Regions from separate parts of the Pseudomonas sp. SP16.1 genome, predicted to be linked through region 2. Evidence: riboswitches for the same ligand, from Rfam matches in the RefSeq annotation. Region 2 holds a riboswitch; each other region holds the start of a gene.
What was found. A riboswitch is a leader RNA that binds a small molecule or an ion and turns the genes downstream of it on or off. The one in region 2 is predicted to bind cobalamin.
Positions count from the first base shown of each region.

Region 1 (5,315 bases), 2.4 Mb from region 2:
GAGCCGTTCTCCAGCACCGACTCGGTGCCGGCACGGGCCACGCCGCCGGCGTCCAGCGCGGCGGTGTTGCGGCTGACCATCCAGCCGACGCGCTCGCGCGCCAGCGCCAGATCGCCCAGGCGCAGCGCCTGCGCCACCGGCCGCGCGTGCTCGCCGAGGCTGCGCAGGCCGAGGGCGAAGTACAGCGCGGCGATCTCCACCGCCCAGCCGAAGGCCGAGACCTGGGCCAGCAGCCAGGTCAGCAGGGTCAGCGGCAGCACCGCCAGGCACCAGGCGCTCACCCCATGGCTGCGCCAGCCGCCGCCGGCGGGGTTGAAGCGCTGCTCCAAACGCTCGGCCAAGCGACCGAAGGCCACCAACGGGTGGCCCTGCTTCGGCTCGCCGAGCGCGGCATCCAGCGCTACCCCGGCCAGGGTACTGAGCGCCAGGCTCATGCATGGCCTCCGTTGCCAATCGGGCGGTCAATCACCGCGTTCTCCCCATCGATTCTCGAACAGCAGTTCAGTCAGCGGCCGCGGCGTCGCCCAGCCCTCTTCCACCAGCATCGGCCTGTCATAGAAGGCCGCGACCGGCCCCAGGCAGAGCAGCGCCACCGGCTTGCTGCCGGCCGGCATGCCCAGCAGCGCGGCCAACGCCTCGGGCTCGAACAGCGACACCCAGCCCAGGCCCAGGCCCTCGGCGCGGGCGGCCAGCCAGAGATTCTGAATGGCGCAGGCCACCGACGCCATATCCATTTCCGGCAGGGTGCGGCGGCCGAAGACATGCTTCTGGCGCCCGTCCATCAGCGCCACCGCCAGCAGCTCGGCGCACTCGCGAATGCCCTCGACCTTGAGCCGCATAAATTCGTCCGAGCGTTCGCCCAGCGCCTCGGCGGTGCGCACCCGTTCCGCCTCCACCAGCGCGCAGGCGGCTTCGCGCAATTGCGGGTCGCTGATACGCAGAAAGCGCCAGGGCTGCATCAGGCCGACGCTGGGCGCGCGGTGCGCCGCCTCCAGCAGGCGTGCCAGCACCTCGGCCGGCACCTCGCCGCCGCTGAAATGACGCATGTCGCGGCGCTCGGCGATGGCGCGGTACACCGCGGCGCGCTCGGCGGCGCTGAAGGCCTGCTCGCTCATGGACGCAACAGCGCTGCCGCCGCCAGGGGATTGGACGGCAGGTAGAAGTGGATATAGCTGGCCGTCAGCCGGCCCAGGCGGTAGACAGCCTCGGCCACCGCCTTGCCGTTCGGGCAACGGCCCAGGGCCAGCGGCGCCAGCGGGCTGTCCAGGCGCGAATGGTGGTAGCTGTGGCCACGCAGCTCGCCTTCCGGCAACTCCACTTCCTGCAAAGCCAGGGCGGTCAATCGCGGCTGCAGTGCGGCGCGGCCGGCCAGCAGGCCGAGCATGCGACCGCTGGCGCCCTGCTTGTCGGTCAGCTCGTCGAGCAGATAGAGCATACCGCCGCACTCGGCGAGGATCGGCTTGCCGGCCCGGTGATGGGCGCGGATCGCCGCGGCCATGGCCTGGTTGCCTTGCAGCTCGGCGAGGTGCAATTCGGGATAGCCGCCGGGCAGGTAGAGGCTGTCCACCTGCGGCAGGCGATCGCCCAGCAGCGGCGAGAAGAATTCGAGCTCGGCGCCCAGCTCGCGCAGCAGATCGAGGTTGGCCTGGTAGAGAAAGGCGAAAGCGCCATCGCGCGCCACGCCGATGCGCACGCCGGCCAGCAGCGGCTCGACCGCCCACGGCGGCGGCGCGGCGAAACGCACCGGCGCCGGCAAGGCCACCTCGGCGCTGGCGGCCAGGGCATCGGCGGCGGCGTCCAGGCGCGCATCCAGATCGGCCAGCTCCTGCGCCTGCACCAGCCCCAGGTGACGGCTGGGCAGCTCCACCGCGGCATTGCGCGGCAGCGCGCCGTACCAGCGGATGCTCGGCGGCAGCGCGGCGCGCAGGATCTCGCCATGGCGCGCGCTGGCCACCCGGTTGCCGAGCACGCCGGCGAACGGCAGGTCGGCCTGGAAGGTCGCCAGGCCATGGGCCAGGGCGCCGAAGGTCTGCGCCATGGCCGAACCATCGATCACCCCCAGCACCGGCACGCCGAACTGCCGCGCCAGGTCGGCCGCCGAGGGCTGGCCGTCGAACAGCCCCATCACCCCTTCGATCAGGATCAGCTCGGCCTCGCCCGCTGCCTGCCAGAGCAGGCGGCGACTCTCCGCCTCGCCGACCATGGCCAGGTCGAGCTGGTACACCGGCGCGCCGCTGGCGCGGGCGAGGATCATCGGGTCGAGGAAATCCGGGCCGCACTTGAACACCCGCACCCGCCGCCCCTGGCGGGCGTGCAGGCGCGCCAGGGCGGCGGTGACGGTGGTCTTGCCCTGCCCCGAGGCCGGCGCGGCGATCAGCAGCGCCGGACACTGGCGCGAGGTCAAAACTCCACCCCCTTCTGCGCCTTCACCCCGGCCTTGAAGGCATGCTTGACCAGGCTCATCTCGGTCACCGTATCGGCTGCCTCGATCATCCCGGCCAAGGCTCCGCGCCCGGTCACCACCACGTGCTGCGAGAGCGGCCGCGCCTGGATATCGGCGAGCACCGCAGCGAGCTCCAGATAGCCGTGTTTGAGGGCGATATTCAGCTCGTCCAGCACCACCAGACCGACGTTCTCGTCGTTCAGCAGGCGCCGGGCCACGCCCCAGGCTTGCTGCGCCTTGGCGATATCGCGCTGGCGATCCTGGGTCTCCCAGGTGAAGCCCTCGCCCATCACGTGGTAGCTGACCTCCTCGGGGAAACGGCGGAAGAAGGCCTCCTCGCCGGTGCTGGCGGCGCCCTTGATGAATTGCACCACGCCGACTTTGATGCCGTGGCCGAGGGCGCGGGCGACCATGCCGAAGGCGCTGCTGCTCTTGCCCTTGCCGTTGCCGCTGTGCACCAGCAGCAGGCCGTATTCATCCTGGGCCTGGGCGATCTTCGCGTCGATCAGCGCCTTCTTGCGCGCCATGCGCGCCTGATGCCGGGCGTCGCGTTCAGCCGATGCGCTGTCGCGCTGGGTCGATTCGCTGTCGCGTTCGGTCGATGCGCTCATCGAGGTTTCCTGGTCTGCGGGCATCCGGGCGCGGGTCGCAGTGCACGACTGGCAAGCTGGCGTGGCGGCATCGTTGCGCTCCCGAACACACTGGGCTGGACAAGGCAGGCGGAGAACGGCGCGCGCGGGCCACTGGGAAGGCGAGCCCGCACGCCAGACAACGCCCTCCGCGATGCCGTGGACTGCAGCAGGCCGGTCTCCGGGCTTGTGAGCGAGCCTCGCGGGCTAGCGCCGCGCCTTCCCATGCACGAAGCACAGTGGCAATAGAGCGGCGTTTGACTCACCTACCGTTGCGGGGGCAGCGCCGGATTCTGTACCGGCTTCCCTGTTTCACCTCGTACGCGCGTGGCGTCGGGCACCTGAAGCAAGGCGCGCAGGGTAGAGGCTGGCCGCCTCGCCCGTCAACGCCGGCGCGACTCAGTGGCGGGGGACGAAGCCGGCCGGCTTGCGCGCCAGCCACTCGACGAAGCCGCGCAAGCGCTCGTCGCCCAGCAACGCTTCACGGCTGTTGTAGCTCAGTGCCAGCTCCTTCTCGCTGAACAGCCGGTGGATCTGGTTATGGCAGGCGCGACAGACCCAGAGCGTGGCAGTGATGCGTTCGTGGCGGGGATAGCGCTTCTGCACATAGGCCTTGTCGTGCAGAGCCTTGGGGATCAGGTGGTGACGGGTCAGCGCTACCGGCCGCGCGCATAGTTCGCAGGCGTCGGGCTGGGGCGGCAGGCGGATGGCATCGGCCACGGCGGCTCAGCGCTTGCGGCACAGGGTCAGGCCGTCGCCCAGCGGCAGCAGTGACAGCTCGACGCGCGCATCGTCCTTGAGCGCCCGGTTCAGCGCCTGAATGGCGCAGGTATCGGCACTGTCCGGCTGCGGCTGCAACACCCTGCCGCTCCACAGGGTGTTGTCGAACAGCAACAGGCCGCCCTGGCGCAGCAGGCGCAGCGCCTGCTCCAGGTAGGCCGGGTAGTTGGCCTTGTCGGCGTCGACGAAGATCAGGTCGAAGTCGCCCTGCCCTTCGCCCTCCAGCGCCGTCAGGCTGTCCAGCGCCGGGCCCAGACGCCATTGGATACGCTCGGCCAGACCGGCCTCGGCGAAATAGCGGCGCGCAGTGGCGTTGTAGTCGCCGGGCAGGTCGCAGCAGATCAGCTGGCCCTGCGGCCCCATGGCATCGGCCAGGCAAATGGCGCTATAGCCGGTGAAGGTGCCGACCTCGACGATCCGCCGCGCGCCGACCAGGCGCACCAGCAGGGCCATGAACTGACCCTGCTCCGGGGCGATCTGCCAGCGCGCCTCGCTCAGCTGCGCGGTTTCCGCGCGCAGGCGGGCGAGCAACGGCGACTCGCGCAGGGAGACGTCCAGCAGGTACTGGTAAAGCGCGTCGTCGAGCTGCAGGCTGCGCTGGGTCACGGATTGCGCGCCAGTTCGGCGGTGAGCACGCGCTTGGCGTCCAGGTAGGCGCGCTGCCAGTAGCTGTTGTCGAGGCTGTCCAGGCGCACCGTGCCGCCCGAAGACGGCGCGTGGACGAAACGCCCGTCGCCGACATAGATGCCGGCATGGCTGACGCCGCGCCCGCCGCTTGTGGCGAAGAACACCAGGTCACCGCTCTGCAGTGCGTCGCGGCGCACATTGGGGCTGCGCATGGCGCTCAGCTCGCGGGTCGAACGCGGCAGGCTGATGCCGGCGGCGTCACGATAGACGTAGCCGATCAGGCCACTGCAATCGAAACCGCCGTCCGGGGTATTGCCGCCGTAGCGATAGGGCGTGCCGACCAGGCCCAAGGCGCGGAACAGCACGTCGTCGGCGCCACCCTGGACCTGGCCGGTGGCTGGTGGGTAGCTGGGCTGGGGGCTGGGGGCACGACTGCTGCAGGCACTCAGCAGCAGGGCGAGAACGAGCAGGGCAACACGGGTCGTGACGGGCATGAGCGAGGCGATCCTGAGCCTGGATGCGCCCTACTCTGCCGGCTCGGGACGAACGGCGCAACCCCGTGGGGCCGCGCCGCAAGCTCTCAGGGATGACGCTGGGCGGCCTGTTCGTCGTCCACCGGGGCCAGGGCGAGGACGCGCTTGGCCTGCAGGTAGCTGCGATTCCAGTAGCTGTCGTCCAGGCTGTCGATGCGCACGCCGCCGCTGCGACTGCTGCTGGAGTGGATGAACTGATCGTCGCCGAGGTAGATGCCGGCGTGGCTGACGCGGCCGCGGCCGCGGTCGTTGAACAGGATCAGATCGCCCGGTTCCAGGTCGGCGCGGGCCACCTTGGGCGCG
Region 1 covers NZ_JBQYFZ010000001.1:1,093,297-1,098,611, reverse strand. The annotation lists gene cbiB (adenosylcobinamide-phosphate synthase CbiB) at 1-434, opposite strand, end outside; gene bluB (5,6-dimethylbenzimidazole synthase) at 462-1,115, opposite strand; gene ACUTAF_RS05410 (cobyrinate a,c-diamide synthase) at 1,112-2,404, opposite strand; gene cobO (cob(I)yrinic acid a,c-diamide adenosyltransferase) at 2,401-3,054, opposite strand; cobalamin riboswitch at 3,228-3,432, opposite strand; gene ACUTAF_RS05400 (hypothetical protein) at 3,472-3,792, opposite strand; gene ACUTAF_RS05395 (O-methyltransferase) at 3,799-4,458, opposite strand; gene ACUTAF_RS05390 (C40 family peptidase) at 4,455-4,973, opposite strand; gene ACUTAF_RS05385 (C40 family peptidase) at 5,060-5,315, opposite strand, start outside.
Region 1: it holds a riboswitch for cobalamin, as region 2 does, so the genes downstream of both, cobO (cob(I)yrinic acid a,c-diamide adenosyltransferase) here and ACUTAF_RS16775 (energy-coupling factor ABC transporter permease) in region 2, are expected to answer to the same signal.

Region 2 (5,315 bases):
TTGCGGTCGTCGTAGGTCAGTACGGTGCCGGTGCGCAGACGCTTCTTCAACTCGTCGCCCCGCTCGCCGGTGACCAGCTTGGCCGCCTCCTGCAATGCCTGCTGCACCTCGGCCAGCGCCGGCAGCGGGATGTTCGGCGGCAGTACGCGATCGAGAATGCCGTCGCGGCGCATATAGGCGTGGGCCAGCACGTAGTCGCCGATGGTCTGCGACTGACGCAGGCCGCCGCAGTGGCCGATCATCAACCAGCAGTGCGGACGCAGCACGGCCAGGTGGTCGGTGATGTTCTTGGCGTTGGACGGGCCGACGCCGATATTGACCAGGGTGATGCCGTGGCCGTCCTCGGCCTGCAGGTGGTAGGCCGGCATCTGGTAGCGATGCCAGATGACGTTCTCGATGATCGCCTGCATCTCGCCTTCGGCCATGCCGCGTTCGATCACCACGTTGCCCGGCAGCACCATGCGGGTGAAACGCGAAGCGCCCACCAGCATGTCCAGGCCGTGGCGGATGAACTGGTCGACGTAGCGATGGTAGTTGGTCAGCAGGATCCACGGCTGCACGTGGCGCCAGTCGCTGCCGGTGTAGTGCACCAGGCGGCGCAGGGAGAAGTCGGTGCGCGCGGCGTCGAACAGCGCCAGCGGCAGCGGGTCGATGTTCTCCCAGTCGTACAGGCCGTCGGCGGTGCCGTCGGTGGCGGCGGACAGGTCGGTGCTGGGGAACACCCGCGCCAGCTCGGCGGCGGTGACCCCGCTGCCGGCCAGCTCGTCGCCCTGCTCGACCACGTAGGGATAGGGGATGTTCTGCTGGCTGACGCCGACTTCCACGCGCAGGGTGAAGTCGTTCATCAAGGGGCGCAGCTGCTCAAGCAGGTATTTGCGAAAGGCCTCCGGCTGGGTGACGGTGATGGCGTAGGTACCCGGCACCTGCACCTTGGCGTAGGCACGTACGGTGGTCGGCACCTCGCCCTGACAGAGGTAGGTCAGGCGCAGTTCGGGGTAGCGGAACAGACTGTGCTCTTCGGCATCCGGCCTGATGCGCTCCTTGAGGTAGCGCTTGAGCGCCCGGCTCAGGGCGCCGGTGGCCTGCAGGTGCAGGGTGGCAAGGCGGTCGACCGCGTCTTCCGGGGTAAAGGCAACGACGAATTCATCGACAGAGGGGTTCACGGCGCACCTTCCTGGTTGTTCGGACGCCTCTATCTTGCCTGCTTCGGCCGCAGAACACCTAGCACTGAGAATGGCCACGGGCCGAGCGGCCAACGACTAGGCTTGTCACCATCCGCCCGAGAATCGCGCCATGCCCCACCTGCTCGCCCTGCTGCTTCTGCTGATCTGCCCCGCCCTGCTCGCCGGCGAGCTGGACGGTCACTACCACGCCACGCTCGACGGCCAGCCGGCCGAATTGCTCCTGCACAGCCAGGGTCAGCGAGTGGAAGGACGGTACGTGGAGAATCGGCGCCTGCAGTTGAACCTGCGCGGGCATTACGACGGCCAGCTGCTGCGCGCCGAGATCAGCGATCCGCAGTCGGGTCTGGTGCTCGCCAACATGAATGCCACCTACGCCAACGCCATGCTCAACATCAGCATCGCCGCGCGCGATCCGCGTGACGGCCAGGTGCTGGAGCGCCAGGCGCTGTTCCGGCGTGACGCCGCGCCCGCGCCCGTTGCGAACGAGCATCTGGACCCGGCGCTGGTGGGCACCTGGCAGCACGAACAGCGGATCGATAGCGGCGCCGCGTCCGCCACGCTGATGACGCTGCGCCTCGACGCAGACGGCAGCGTGACCCAGTGGAGCCGAGCACCCGACGGCGGCGACAGCCCGGGAGAAGTGCAGTACAGCGGCCGCTGGCGCAGCGACAACGGCCTGCTGCTGGTACGCCTGGCGGGCGCCGCCGAGTATCGCCCCGCCGCCTACTACAGCTTCAGCGAGCCGTATCTGGTCACCGAGAGCAATACCGGCAAGATGATCTGGCAGCGCAGCCGCTAGCGGCGCGAGGTCAGGCGGCGCCCTGGTGCAGCCGCTGGTTGAACAGCGGGCCCTGGCTGAAACGCGCCAGCGCCTTGGCCGCGGCCAGCACGCCCAGGTCGATCAGCGGCTCGACCAGGATCACGCTCATATAGGCCAGGCCGAAGCCGGCCACCGAGGCCAGGTTGTCGGCGCCGAAGCCCTGACCGTAGAAGGCCCAGAACGCCACCCAGGCGACGATGCCGCCCTGGTAGGCGGTCGACAGTGCCAGCGCCTGCTTGTAGGACAGATCCACATAGGCGGTGCCCGGCGCGATGAGGCGCTTGGCCAGCAACTGGATGCCCCACAGCGGCAGCAGCAAGGTGGTGACGTTCATGCCGTACTGCGGCAGATCGAACTGGGCGAACAGCAGGCCCTGCAACAGCAGGCCCGCCGCCAGGCCGATGGCCGCGGCGCCGGCGCCGAACAGCAGCAGCAGGGTCGAGCCGAGGATCAGGTGGACCTCGGAGACCCCTACCGGGTGATGCGGCAAGACCTCGAAGAAGCAGAACACCAGCGCCGTGGTCAGCAGGCTGCGCAGCGCCAGGGCCGCCACCCCGCCGTTGTCACGGATGGCATCGTGCGCCAGTTTGGCCGTCAGGCCGCAGGCACCGAGCGCCGTTGCGTAGCTGAGGAAGATCTTGGCGCCGTCGACGACGCCGGGTTCGATATGCATGCAGATTCCTTAGGTCGCGCCCACCGCGCGACGATCCGGATGGAGGGAATGGGCGAAAGCGCCCGATGGCGATGGCAGGTCTCCTGGCTCGCGGCTCGCCACTTCGCCCGCCTTCCCGGCCTTGCGGCCAGTGGCATAGGGGCGTCGTTCGCCGCTTACAGTTGCGGGGGCAGCCAGGGCATTGGCGACGCGCGCCGCACCCTGTTCCCTTTTCATCCGCACGCCATGGGCGCGCGGAACCATCGGCGGCCACCTTACCCCGCCGCACGGGCAAAAGACAGTCTTGCCGCGCGCCATCGACGCAGCCTGCACGCGGCTTTTGCGCGGCATCCACCGCCCCCCCTGCGGGCCGCGACGACATGAACCGCGACACGTATGGAACCCGCCGGCCCGGGGCCTGTCCTTGACCTGCATGTCGCGGCGGCGAAAGCCAGAACACCGCCGCGGCATGCCAATGCCTGCCCCTGTCCGACAACCGGCCGCCGACTGCTGCACGACGAGGGCGGGAGCGCCGGAAATACGGGACGGCTCAGGCCCGGAAATCTAACCGTTTATTACGAGACTTAACCTGCCATCCCCAGTGTTCGCATCGCATGGCGCGCGGACCGGTAGATCCATCATCGAGTGACGAGAGCGCATATGAAGAAAACCCTGATCGCCACGTTAACCGCTTTGTTCGCAACCGGCGCCATGGCCGCCGAGCCGCAACCGCACTGGACCTACGCAGGCAAGGCTGGCCCCGAACACTGGGCCCGGTTGGACCCGGGCTACGAAACCTGCGCGCTCGGCCACAGCCAATCGCCGATCGACATCCGCAACGCCACCCGCGCGGCGCTGCCGCGCATCGCGTTCAACTACGAGGCCAGCCCGGCCGAAGTGCTGAACAACGGCCACACCGTTCAGGTGAACCTCGCCAACGCAGGTGGCATCGAGATCGACGGCAAGGCCTACCGCCTGGTGCAGTTCCACTTCCATACGCCCAGCGAGGAACACATCGCCGGCCGGGCCTTCCCGATGGTGGCGCACTTCGTCCACCAGGCCGCCGACGGCCGCCTGGCGGTGGTCGCCGTGCTGCTCAAGGAAGGCGAGGAAAACCAGGCACTGGGCGAAGTGTTCGATGCCATGCCGGCCAAGGCGGGCGAGAAGATCGTGCTCGCCGGCAGCTTCGCCCCGCAGGCCGTGCTGCCACCGCAGCAGGGCTACTACGCCTTCGCTGGCTCGCTGACCACCCCGCCGTGCAGCGAGAACGTGCAGTGGCGCGTGCTGAAACAACCGGTCGAGCTGTCCCATGCGCAGCTGGCGCAGTTCCAGCGCCTGTACCCGATGAATGCGCGGCCAGTGCAGCCGCTCAATGGCCGGCAGTTGCTGGAGAGCGCCAACTACTAGCGAGGCCCGGCCCCTAGTGCCCAGGCGCGGCGGCTGGCGCGCAACCCGCCGCCCCCGCTATTGGCAGCGCAGCCCGAACAATCGGCGTCTTGCCCCGCAGCTAGCGAAGCTCGATCCCCCGCCGCCACGGAAAACACAGCAAGAGCGGCGGCGATGCCGCGTCGCTGAACGTGATCGGCCAGGGGTTCAAGAGCGGTTTCATCCCCGCTGGCGCGGGGAACGCGCTTAGCCTGACCAATTGTTCCTGAGCGGAAAAATCAGCCGCTAAAAATCCACCAATCATTCCTTGTTAAAGATCGCCCTCGCGTCAAAGCAGATGCGGCGTACTCCGCGCCAACACCGCCTCGACGTCGACGCCGCGCGGCAGGGTGCCGTAGACGCGGCCGCGGCCTTGCAGGCGGCTGGCGATAAAGGCGTCGGACACCGTGGCGTTGCCGGCCTCCAGCAGCAGCTTGGCCTGCAGAGCCACGGCCATGTCCTCGGTGAGCTGGCGGGCGCGGTACTGGATGTCGACGGTATCGCTGAAGTCGGCCTTCAGTCGCTGGATATGTGCTTTGAGGCGCGTGTCGCCATGGCCGTCGCCCAGCTCGGCGAACAGCGCATCGAGCACGCCGGGTTCCTTGGACAGTGCGCGCAGCACGTCCAGGCATTGCACATTGCCCGAGCCTTCCCAGATCGAGTTGACCGGCGCCTCGCGGTACAGGCGCGGGAGGATGGTCTCCTCGACGTAGCCGGCACCGCCCATGCACTCGCTGGCCTCGTAGATCATTTCCGGCGCGCGCTTGCAGATCCAGTACTTGCCCACGGCGGTGACCAGGCGGGCGAACTTGTCTTCCTGCTCATCGTGCCGGTGATCCAGCGCGCGGCCCATGCGCATGGACAGGGCCAGCGCCGCCTCGCTCTCCAGCGCCAGGTCGGCCAGCACGTTCTGCATCAGCGGCTGCTCGGCCAGCGGCTTGCCGCCGACCCGGCGGTGCGCGCAGTGGTGCGCGGCCTGGGTCAGCGCCTGGCGCATCAGGCTGCTGGAGCCGACCATGCAATCGAAGCGGGTCATGGCCACCATCTCGATGATGGTCGGCACGCCGCGGCCCTCCTCGCCGAGCATCCAGGCGAAGGCGCCGCGGTATTCCACCTCGCTGGAGGCGTTGGCCCAGTTGCCCAGCTTGTTCTTCAGGCGCTGGATGTAGAACTGGTTGCGCGTGCCGTCCGGGCGGTGGCGCGGCAGCAGGAAGCAGGACAGGCCGTGCTCGGT
Region 2 covers NZ_JBQYFZ010000001.1:3,507,071-3,512,385, forward strand. The annotation lists gene amn (AMP nucleosidase) at 1-1,163, opposite strand, end outside; gene ACUTAF_RS16770 (hypothetical protein) at 1,294-1,983, shown strand; gene ACUTAF_RS16775 (energy-coupling factor ABC transporter permease) at 1,994-2,677, opposite strand; cobalamin riboswitch at 2,734-2,936, opposite strand; gene ACUTAF_RS16780 (carbonic anhydrase) at 3,317-4,063, shown strand; gene ACUTAF_RS16785 (acyl-CoA dehydrogenase family protein) at 4,371-5,315, opposite strand, start outside.

Region 3 (5,315 bases), 3.3 Mb from region 2:
AAGCGGCTGGCAACGGGCTGGATCAGAATCTCGGCTTTATTGGCGGCCTGAACGTCGCTGGCGAGCAGGCACAGGGTAAACGCAGAGGCAATTGCAGAACGTTGAAACATGACGGCTCCTTGTCGAAAAAAGTCCTTGGCCATCCCGATGCCGGGCAGCGGCGGCAATTCTCGATGCCGCCGCCCATCGCTGGCAAGCGCAGTCTTGTCGCCGCAGGGTCGGTCCCGAGCAAACTGCCAAACAGGCCCCAGCGGCGTTGACGCGATAGTGCATTGGGCTGTTATCCATGCATCAGGTAAACTGCCGCATCTTTTTACGCCTATAACGATTCGCCTGATGCCGACCACTTTCCACGAGATCCCCCGCGAGCGCCCGCATACGCCCCTGTTGGACCGCGCCAACACGCCGGACGAGTTGCGCCGCCTGGCCGAAGCGGACCTGGAAACCCTCGCCGACGAGCTGCGCCAGTACCTGCTGTACAGCGTCGGCCAGAGCGGCGGCCACTTCGGCGCCGGCCTCGGCGTGATCGAGCTGACCATCGCCCTGCACTACGTCTTCGATACCCCCGACGACCGCCTGGTGTGGGACGTCGGCCACCAGGCCTACCCGCACAAGATCCTCACCGGCCGCCGCGAGCGCATGGGCACGCTGCGCCAGAAGGACGGCCTGGCCGCCTTCCCGCGCCGCAGCGAGAGCGAGTACGACACCTTCGGCGTCGGCCACTCCAGCACCAGCATCGGCGCGGCGCTGGGCATGGCCATCGCCGCGCGCCTGCTGGGCGAGAAGCGCAAGAGCGTGGCGGTGATCGGCGACGGCGCGCTGACCGCCGGCATGGCCTTCGAGGCGCTCAACCACGCCAGCGACGTCAACGCCGACATGCTGGTGATCCTCAACGACAACGACATGTCGATCTCCAAGAACGTCGGCGGCCTGTCCAACTACCTGGCCAAGATCATCTCCAGCCGCACCTACGCCAGCATGCGCGAGGGCAGCAAGAAGATCCTCTCGCGCCTGCCCGGCGCCTGGGAGATCGCGCGCAAGGTCGAGGAACACGCCAAGGGCATGCTGGTGCCCGGCACCCTGTTCGAGGAGCTGGGCTGGAACTACGTCGGCCCCATCGACGGCCACGACCTGCCGACCCTGCTCGCCACCCTGCGCAATATGCGCGACCTGGAGGGCCCGCAGTTCCTCCACGTGGTGACCAAGAAGGGCAAGGGTTTCGCCCCGGCCGAGGCCGACCCCATTGGCTACCACGCCATCACCAAGCTGGAGCCGGTCACGCCCGACACCGCGCCGAAGAAACCATCAGGCCCGAAATACTCCAACGTGTTCGGCCAGTGGCTGTGCGATATGGCCGCGGCAGACAACCGCCTGGTCGGCATCACCCCGGCGATGAAGGAAGGCTCGGACCTGGTGGCCTTCGCCGAGCGCTTCCCGTCACGCTACTTCGACGTCGCCATCGCCGAGCAGCACGCGGTGACCCTGGCCGCCGGCATGGCCTGCGACGGTATCAAGCCGGTGGTGGCGATCTACTCGACCTTCCTCCAGCGCGCCTACGACCAGCTGATCCACGACGTCGCGGTGCAGAACCTCGACGTGCTGTTCGCCATCGACCGCGCCGGCCTGGTCGGCGAGGACGGCCCGACCCACGCCGGCAGCTTCGATATCTCCTACCTGCGCTGCATCCCCGGCATGCTGGTGATGACCCCGAGCGACGAGAATGAACTGCGCCGCATGCTCAGCACCGGCTACCTGTTCGACGGCCCGGCGGCGGTGCGCTACCCGCGCGGCAGCGGCCCCAACGTCGCCATCGAGCCCGGCCTCGAGCCGCTGGAAATCGGCAAGGCAGTGGTGCGCCGCCAGGGCCGGGGCGTCGCCCTGCTGGCCTTCGGCGTGCAGCTGGCCGAGGCGCTGCGCGTCGGCGAGGAGCTGGACGCCACGGTGGTCGACATGCGCTTCGTCAAACCCCTGGACGAAGCCCTGCTGCGCGAGCTGGCCGGCAGCCACCGGCTGCTGGTGAGCATCGAGGAGAACGCGGTGATGGGCGGCGCCGGCAGCGCGGTCGGCGAGTTCCTCGCCCGCGAGAACCTGCGGGCGCCGCTGCTGCAGCTGGGCCTGCCCGACTACTACGTCGAGCACGCCAAGCCGGCGCAGATGCTCGCCGAGTGCGGCCTCGACCAGGCCGGCATCGCCGCCGCGGTGCGCGCGCGCCTGACCCTGCTGGGTGAATGAGTACCGCTCATCCGTAGCTGAGCCAGGCTTGCTTGAATTTCACTGTGCCGCGCACTAGGGTGCGCGGCATTTCATGTTCCGTCAGGGTGCGCCGCATGCGGCGTTAAACGGGAAGTCGGTGCGAAGCCGACGCTGCCCCCGCAACGGTAATCGACTGCAGGCCGCCGCCTGCACCTTGTCCACGGCCACTGGGAATTCCCGGGAAGGCGGACCGGGGTCGACAGCCCGGAGACCGGCCCCGACGGTGCGACTGGTGTTGCGGAGGGCAGCACCGTCAAGCGCCGCCCTGCGCGCTTGCCCCTGCCCTCCTCGAATGTCTGCCGACCTTTGAGGAATAACCCTGATGAAACCGTCCCGTCTGGCCCTGGCCATCGCCGTCATGCCGAGCCTGGCCCTGGCTGCCGAGCCCTATGCGGCATCGCCACTATTGATCACCTCCGGCCGCCTGCTCGAACCACAAACCCAGGCCACCGCCGCCACCAGCGTTTTCGAACGAAGCGATATCGAGCGCCTGCAGGTCAGCAGCGTGCCGGATCTGCTCAGCCGCGTGCCGGGGGTCTCCATCGTGCAGAACGGCGGCCGCGGCAGCCTGACCAGCCTGTTCCTGCGCGGCGCCAACGCCAACCAGACCCTGGTGCTGGTCGATGGCGTGCGCCTGAATGCCGCCGCCAGCGGTCTGGCCCGCCTGGAGTTCCTCAGCCCGGAACAGATCGAGCGCATCGAGGTGGTACGCGGTCCGCGCTCGGCGCTGTACGGCGCCGACGCCATCGGCGGGGTCATCCAGATCTTCACGCGCCAGGGCGAAGCAGGCCTGCAGCCACGCCTGCGCCTGGCCGCCGGCAGCCAGCAAACCTTCGAGCGCAGCCTGGGGCTGTCCGGCGGCGACCAGCGCACCCGCTTCGACCTGGGCGCCAGCCTGACCGAACGCACCGGCTTCGACCGCTCGCAGGATGCCCGCGGCTACGATGGCGACCACGATGGTCTGCGGCGCAAGGCCTTCAACCTGAACCTGGAACATCGTTTCAACGAGCGCCTGAAGGGTGGCCTGAGCCTGCTCGATCAGCGTGGCGAGAGCGAATACGACGACCTGTTCAGCTTCGCGCCGGGCAATCCCAGCGAACGCTTCAGCGTCTCTTCCGCCTCGGCCCATCTCGAGGCGCAGCTCGCCGAGCGCTGGAGCAGCCGCCTGGAGCTCGGCCACAGCGAGGACAAGAGCGACAATCGCGACCCGCTGAACAGCTTCAACAACTACCTGTTCAATACCTACCGCGACAGCGCCGCCTGGCTCAATACCCTGCGCCTGGACGATGCCCAGCAGCTGCTGCTCGGTCTCGACTGGTCCGAGGACCGCCTGAACACGGACAGCGACTTCAGCCGGACCGAGCGCTGGAACCAGGCCGCCTTCGTCCAGCACCGCTACCGCGGCGACGGCTTCGCCACCGAACTGGGCCTGCGCCATGACGACAACCAGCAGTTCGGCAGCGAGAACACCTGGAACGCCGCGCTGAGCCTGGACCTGGCCGAGCGCCTGGAGCTGCTGCTGAGCTATGGCGAAGGCTTCCACGCCCCCACCTTCAACGATCTGTACTTCCCCACCAGCGCCTACTATGGCGGCAATCCGGACCTGGCCCCCGAGCGTTCGAAGACCTACGAGGCGCAGCTGCGTGGCGATCACCTGGACACCCGCTGGAGCCTGTCGGCCTACCGTACCGAGGTGGAGGACCTGATCACCGTGGTGAGCGACCCGGTGACCTTCTTCAGCACCCCGATGAACGTCAACCAGGCGCGCCTGCAGGGGCTGGAACTGAGCCTCGAACGCGACGTGCTGGGCTGGCAGGCCGCTCTCGGCGCCAGCCTGCTCGACCCTCGCGATCGCGACACCGGCCATACCCTGCCACGCCGCACCAAGCGCAGCCTGAGCCTGGATCTGGATCGCCAGTTCGGCGCCTTCGCCGCCGGCATGAGCTGGCAGGCCTTCTCCGGGCGCTACGACGATGCCGCCAACAGCCGCGAGATCGCCGGCTACGGTCTGCTTGGCGCACGGGCGAGCTGGCGGATGAACGAGGAGCTGCTGTGGCAGTTCAAGGTCGACAACCTGCTGGACAAGGACTATTCCCAGGCCCTGTACAGCCGGCCGAACGACGCGTTCTTCAGCAGCGTGAGCTATTACGGCTACCGCGAGGAAGGCCGTAGCGCCCTGCTCTCCCTGAGCTGGACGCCCCGGCTGTAGCCCTTACAGACGGAACTGGCCGACCTGGCCGGCCAGGTCGTCGGCCAGGCGGCGCAGGGTCTGGCAGTCCTCGCGGCAGGCGCGCACCTCGCCGGCGGTGGCATGCGCCAGGTCGGCGATGCCCTGCACGTTGCGGTTGATCTCCTCGGTCACCGAACTCTGTTCCTCGGTGGCCGCCGCCACCTGGGTGTTCATGTCGCTGATCGCCTCCACCTGCTCGGTGATGGCGCCGAGCGACTGGCCTGTGCGCTGGCTGGCCTCGACCCCGGTGCCGGTGGCCGCCTGGCCGGCGTGCATGGAGCTGACCGCCGTCTCGGCGCCCTGCTTGAGACGCTGGATCATCTGCTGGATCTCGTCGGTGGAGGCCTGGGTGCGGCTGGCCAGGGTACGCACCTCGTCGGCCACCACGGCGAAGCCGCGGCCCATCTCGCCCGCTCGCGCCGCCTCGATGGCGGCGTTGAGCGCCAGCAGGTTGGTCTGCTCGGAGATGCCGCGGATCACCGCCAGCACCTGGTCGATGGAGGCCACCTGCTCGGCCAGCTCACTCACCGCCTCGGCGGCGCCACCGATATCGGCGGACATCCGCTCGATATGGGCGATGGACTGGCCCACCACCTGGCGCGCCTGCTGCGCCTCGTCGCGCGCGCTGTGCGAGGACTGCGCTGCGCTGCTGGCGTTGCGCGCGATCTCCTGCACGGTCAGGCCCATCTCGTGCACGGCGGTGGCCACCATGTCGGTCATTTCCTGCTGCTGGCCGGCGCGCCCGGCGGTGTTCTCCACCACCTGGGCGACCTGGCCGACCGCGCCGCGCAGGCGCTCGCTGGTGGCCAGCACCTCGCCGATCAGCTCGCGC
Region 3 covers NZ_JBQYFZ010000001.1:236,535-241,849, reverse strand. The annotation lists gene ACUTAF_RS01210 (VWA domain-containing protein) at 1-110, opposite strand, end outside; gene dxs (1-deoxy-D-xylulose-5-phosphate synthase) at 337-2,232, shown strand; cobalamin riboswitch at 2,300-2,487, shown strand; gene ACUTAF_RS01200 (TonB-dependent receptor domain-containing protein) at 2,576-4,462, shown strand; gene ACUTAF_RS01195 (methyl-accepting chemotaxis protein) at 4,466-5,194, opposite strand.
Region 3: it holds a riboswitch for cobalamin, as region 2 does, so the genes downstream of both, ACUTAF_RS01200 (TonB-dependent receptor domain-containing protein) here and ACUTAF_RS16775 (energy-coupling factor ABC transporter permease) in region 2, are expected to answer to the same signal.